One region of the Flavobacterium galactosidilyticum genome, then DNA from elsewhere that is predicted to be linked to it. Evidence: riboswitches for the same ligand, from Rfam matches in the RefSeq annotation. Region 1 holds a riboswitch; the other holds the start of a gene.

Region 1 (3,197 bases):
TGATGCAGGAAATTTTGATTGGAGTAATGGAAAATTTCCTGAATTTACGGAGCCTTCTGCGGGTTATCACGGCTTAGTTTATCATGAAGCATTAGGAAGAGCTGCTTTTATAGCTAAAGTACGTATCGAAGGATTGCGTGACTTTGGTGCAGCTTTGAGTCCGTTAAACGCGTTCCAAATCATACAAGGATTAGAAACGTTACCAATTCGAATTACAAGACACAGCGAAAATGCTTTGAAGCTAGCCCAATGGTTAGAAAGTCAGGAAGAAGTAGCTTGGGTAAATTATCCAGGATTAAAATCGAGTAAATATTATGCTTTAGGACAAGAGTATTTACCAAAAGGACAAAGTGGAGTGGTGACTTTTGGATTAAAAGGTGGGTTTGAAGCTGCTAAAAAAGTAGCTGATGAAACGAAGTTGTTCTCTCTTCTGGCTAATATTGGGGATACAAAATCATTGATTATCCATCCAGCAAGTACTACGCATCAACAATTATCTGAAGTGGAGCAAATTGCTGCGGGAGTTCCTCAGGATTTAATTAGGCTTTCTGTAGGTTTAGAGGATATTCAAGATTTGATAGCAGATTTGAAGTCAGTTTTTGAAACAATAAAAGAGTCTGAACTAGTTTAAGCTAAAGGTAAAAAATAAAATATCTTAGTAAAGCGTTAAAAGTCTTAACTTTACTAGGATATTTAAAAAATAATTAGCATCTTTGAATTTGTCAAAAAAACAAAAATGGAACATAAAATTAATTTCACGTTTAAGGTCGCTCAGGATAATTCCTGTGGGTAGCTTATTGTATAATTTTATAATTAAATTATAGTAAAAGCTTCCCAGATAACTGGAAGCTTTTTTTTTTTGAAGAATGAGGATCAAAATAAATTTTTAAATCGGTTCCCTAATAAAGATGAACAACCTTAATAAACATATAACAATTAAAACAACAGTCCAAAACAAGATTTTTGTCAATACTATTATGTGTCTTGTTGTCTGTTGATTCCAAAAAGTATAAGTGTATAATGACTTAAACCTCTTTTGGATAACAATCTAAAAGGGGTTTTGTTTTTTTTGAATAGATTTAAAAGAGTAAGTATAACAATGAATAATTATTAAAACCTAAATAGAAGTAAATTATGAGCGCAACTAAGTATTTTGCAAGAGCATTTCAGTCATTAAAAAGTATTAATTTCAGAAGTAAAACAAAAAAGGGGAATGATTTTATAAATGAATTAATTCACCCGAGATTCGAAGTATCAGAACATGATGTGACGACACAAAAGAAAGTGGTCAATTCATTACTTTTTCTAATGTATTCAAAAGAGAATGAGCCCCTTTTCCTTTAATAATTCGGAATTGAATTTCCGCGTTGTAAATTTAGAAAGAAACGTACGTGCATAGTTTTGATAAAGAATAAGAATTAATTCATTTTTATAGCTTAGTCAGAATTACAGAAGTACGTTTCTTTTTTTATGCAGTGACACTTAGAAATCTATCTTAATAAAAATTTGTTTTTTTAATTTAATAGTAGTTAATTTGTGCCATTAAGTTCATAAACGTATTGAAATGTTATAAAGAAAGGCAGAGGGATTAGACCCGATGAAGCCTTAGCAACCCTTCGATTTATCGAAGAAGGTGCTGCATTCTACCACGCTCATCGTGGAAAGATAACACTAAGAATTTGTCTAGATAACTCCTAGCTTTCTTTCTAATATTTCCAGCACAAATCAAAAATCATAAAAGATTTGCAAATTGGAAAATAAACCAACACACATTACCCTTACAAATTTCACCACACATAATGGTGCTTTTTATGCTACCCTAAACTTAAGTTATCAGGTTTTTGGTGCGCCTTTGCATACCGCTCCCATAATTTTAATCAATCATGCCTTGACTGGTAACTCACAAGTAATAGGTGAATCTGGTTGGTGGAATGATATTGTAGGAATTGATAAAACCATTGATACTAGAAAATATACCATCGTTGCATTTGATGTGCCAGGGAATGGTTTTAATTCGGCTACTATCGAGAATTACAGAGATTTTATCGCAAGAGATATCGCTAAAATTTTTCTGGAAGGACTTCGAATATTAAAGATTGATCATTTATTTGCGCTTATTGGCGGCTCTGTAGGTGGAGGAATTGGTTGGGAAATTTTGGCTTTAGAACCTAAATTAGCTCAAAATTTTATTCCTATTGCAACGGATTGGAAAGCTACAGACTGGCTGATCGCCAATTGTTATTTGCAAGAGAAAATCCTGAATAATTCTAAAAAACCTATTGAAGACGCACGCATCCACGCTATGATGTGCTATCGAACTCCAGAATCTTTCAAAGAGAAATTTAATAGAGATATTAATGTACAACTAGAAACTTTTCAAGTGGAGAGTTGGTTGAATTATCATGGAGAAAAATTAGAAAAAAGGTTTCAGTTGTCAGCTTATAAGATGATGAACCAACTTTTAAAGACGATTGATATTACTCGTAATCAGGAGTCTTTAGAATCACTTATTTCTAAAGTTGAAGCTAATATTTACATTGTAGGAATCAATTCGGATTTGTTTTTTACGGCAAAAGAGAATAAAGAAACGTACAACGAAATTAAAAAATTTAAAAATAATGTATTCTATAGTGAGATTGACTCCCAACATGGGCATGATGCTTTCTTGATGGAATATGAACAATTAGACAATTTATTAGAAGTGGTCTTCAAAAATAAAAAACAGATGAAAATACTAAAATTTGGCGGAAAATCTTTAGCTAACGGCGAGGGGATTAATACAGTTTTGAATATTATTGAGAGTAAAATAAAGCAAGAACAAAAGATTGCGGTTGTAGTTTCAGCAAGAGGAAAAGCAACGGATGAACTGGATGATATTCTTACCATTGCGGTTAAGAACGGAAATTACAAACCACTTTTAGAAAGTTTTAAAGACTATCAAAAAGATGGTTTTGATGCAGTTGATTTTTCTATAGAATTTGATAAATTAGACAAGCTTTTTGAAGGTGTAAGTTTAATTGGCGATTATAGCGCAAAAATTCAAGACCAAATTTTAGCACAAGGCGAAGTTATTTCGGCTAAACTATTAGTGTATTTGCTAAATGAAAGAGGGATTTTGGCAAAATTAGCGGATACTCGTGATTTAATTGTGACTGACTCAAATTTTGGAGATGCACAACCTTTAGATGTACTATCTA
Region 2 (3,197 bases), 1.2 Mb from region 1:
TTAACAAGTTATCTTTGGTAATACCGGCATTGTTAATCAAAATATCAACAGTTCCAAATTCAGCTAAAATAGCATCAACAAGAATTTGCGCTTCGTTAAAATCAGCAGCGTTAGACTGATATCCTTTCGCTTTAATTTCTAGTGCGTTCAATTCATTTTCTAATGCCATAGCTGATTCTACAGACGAACTGTATGTAAAAGCAACATTTGCACCGTGTTTTGCAAAAACTTCTGCAATTCCTTTACCTATTCCGCGGCTTGCACCTGTAATTATAGCTACTTTTCCTTCTAGTAATTTCATATTCAAAACTTAGTTTAATTTTTATTTGAAGCTATTCCTGCTATCCGCTACAATCCACGCCCAAAAGCGTGGGATTTTCACTTCTATCAGGGCTATTTTATATCTGCCAAATATATAATATTTCCTTTTTTAAAAAAAATTCAAATCCATTTACATTGATATAAATAGCAGCTTTTAGATTTTAATGATTCGATTCACCCATTTGTCCCAAAAATTAGCATAAATAGCTATTAATGTAAATATAAATAAGAATAAGTGATACCATGCGTTACTAATCAAATCTAAAAAATTAAGTTTTCCATCGGCAAAACTTAAAATCAACAGCACTTGTGCACCATAAGGTAAAATTCCTTGAATAACACATGAAAAAATATCAAGTATTGTCGCCGTTTTCTTTGCACTCAAATTATATTCATCGTTTATTTCTTTAGCAATACTACCTGTAATCACAATAGAAACTGTATTATTAGCGATTGCTAAATTTGTCAATCCAACTAAAGCACCAATTCCTGTCTGCGCTGATTTCTTGCTTTTGATTCGCTTTTTAACTTGGTACAAAACATAATCAATTCCGCCCGCTTTATCCACCATCGCTGCTAAACCACCAGAAAGCATCGAAAGTAAGAAAATTTCAGTCATACTGGTAAAACCCTCATATATTTTTTGGGCAAAAACCAAAAGCGTAAAATTACCTCCAAAATAACCAATTAGCCCCGCTAACAACGTTCCTATAATTAAAGTAGAAAACACATTAAGTCCCGAAACTGCTAACACAATGACCAGTAGATATGGTATAATAGTAATCCAATTAAAATCAGTTTTAGGTATCTCAACTGAAACAACTTCAGAATTTAAACCCAAATAAAAAAAGACTAGAATCGTAATTAAAGCAGCAGGAAAAGCAATAAATAAATTAATTTTAAATTTATCTTTCAATTTACAACCTAAAGATTGCGTTGCAGCAATAGTGGTATCTGAAATCATCGAAAGATTATCACCTAACATAGAACCTCCTAATAATGCACCCGAAATCAAAGGTAAAGAGGCACCACTTTTGTCAGCTAAACTCACTGCAATAGGACCAATGGCAACAATTGCTCCCACAGAAGTACCTGTCGCAGTAGATAAAAATGCAGCAATTAAAAATATACCTAAAGGAAAATAAGCAACATCTATATTGTTTATTCCTAAATTTACCACTGCATCTACTCCACCAGTAGCTTTACTCACCACTGCAAATGCACCAGCCAGTAAATAAATAAGACACATAGTCATAATTTTACTTTCACCACAGCCTGTAATCAACGTATTGACTTTCTCTTCTGTAGAAGATTTAAAAAGTAAGAATGCAGCAATTATACCAATTAAAACAGCAATTGGTGATGGAAAAGCATAAAAGTCATCTAGCCAAATACCAACACCTAAAAAAGTTGCAATAAATATAAATAAAGGAATTAATGCGAATGGATTACCATTATTTTCACCATGTTTAGTCATAATCATTTTTTTTAATTAAAGGTATATGACGAAAAACAAAAAGGCAAAACAGGAATAAAAAGCAACATTTTTTCCAAAGGATTTGGCTTATCGTTTTAGCACCTTGCTCGTTGTTGCAGGTTGCTATCTCCATTTAAGAGATTCGTGATAACGGTGGCAAAAATAGCACTTATTCTATTATAAAAACAACTAAAAAAAAATATTTATGAATTTAATGCAAAAAAGGCTTTACCGAAGTAAAGCCTTTTGAAATGTAAATGTATTTTTTACGGAAATAGCTTAAAAGGCTACATTCCATTTTGGTAATCTTCCGCTCTCGTCCAAGAAATTCTGTAAAACTTGTGCTTCTACAAATGTTGGAATTACCTTAGAATCGTTATTAAAAGTCTCATACCAAACTACTTCAAGTGTAGTAATATCCTCTTTTTTCATTTGTGCTGGCCAAGAATATTTTCTTCCTGTTTTAGCAAATTGGTGTCCTTCAACAATTTTGTCATTTAAACCACCATTTTTAATTTTCAAAGTTCCGTCATTTTGAACAGTTCCAGTAGAACCAACCATAATTAACTCTTTTGCTTCTCCAACTGCATAAACCAAAAATACACCAGATCCTTCTGAAGCATTGCAAACTTCTGCTAAGCTATCTTCTGTTGTAAATGAAAACTGATTGGTAACTTTGAATTTTTCTAATTCCTTGTACATATATTATATTTTTATTTGAATTGGTCTCCATAAATAAAACTCACAAAATGAGGAGCATCATCTAAACCATTCGTTTACGTTTGTTATTTATTAAAATTTAATCTGTAAAACAGTTTTTTTAATAAAGTGCAAAGGTATTCTTTAATTCGATTCTATAATAAAAAAGCCTCACAAAATGTGAGGCTTTTAAAATATTTAATTTAGAAAAAGATTATCCTAAAACTTCTTTTACTTTTTTACCAATTTCAGCTGGAGAATCTACTACGTGAATACCACATTCTCTCATAATTTGTTTTTTGGCTTCAGCAGTATCATCAGATCCACCAACGATAGCACCTGCATGTCCCATTGTACGTCCTGCTGGAGCAGTAACTCCTGCAATAAAACCTACAACTGGCTTACGGTTACCATCCGCTTTGATCCAATGAGCAGCATCCGCTTCTAATTGTCCACCAATTTCACCAATCATTACGATACACTCCGTTTCTGGGTCATTCATCAATAATTCAACTGCTTCTTTAGTTGTAGTTCCAATGATTGGATCTCCACCAATTCCGATAGCAGTAGTTATTCCTAAACCTTGTTTCACCACTTGGTCAGCAGCTTCGTAAGTTAAGGTACCTGATTTAGAAACAATTCCAATAGTTCCTTTTTTGAAAACAAAACCTGGCATAATACCAACTTTAGCTTCCCCTGG

Evidence for each region. Region 1 has a riboswitch for S-adenosylmethionine ahead of thrA (bifunctional aspartate kinase/homoserine dehydrogenase I). Riboswitches for the same ligand answer to the same signal wherever they lie in the genome.
Region 2: another riboswitch for S-adenosylmethionine. It lies ahead of LNP27_RS11885 (Na+/H+ antiporter NhaC family protein); the one in region 1 lies ahead of thrA (bifunctional aspartate kinase/homoserine dehydrogenase I).

The regions. Positions count from the first base shown of each region.
Region 1 covers NZ_CP087135.1:460,213-463,409, reverse strand. Annotated here, with positions in the region: gene LNP27_RS02080 (O-acetylhomoserine aminocarboxypropyltransferase/cysteine synthase family protein) at 1-631, shown strand, start outside; gene LNP27_RS02075 (hypothetical protein) at 1,135-1,344, shown strand; SAM riboswitch class I at 1,565-1,672, shown strand; gene thrA (bifunctional aspartate kinase/homoserine dehydrogenase I) at 1,751-3,197, shown strand, end outside.
Region 2 covers NZ_CP087135.1:2,765,382-2,768,578, forward strand. Annotated here, with positions in the region: gene fabG (3-oxoacyl-[acyl-carrier-protein] reductase) at 1-301, opposite strand, end outside; gene LNP27_RS11885 (Na+/H+ antiporter NhaC family protein) at 476-1,798, opposite strand; SAM-I-IV-variant riboswitch at 1,856-1,954, opposite strand; gene LNP27_RS11890 (hypothetical protein) at 2,078-2,500, opposite strand; gene sucD (succinate--CoA ligase subunit alpha) at 2,712-3,197, opposite strand, start outside.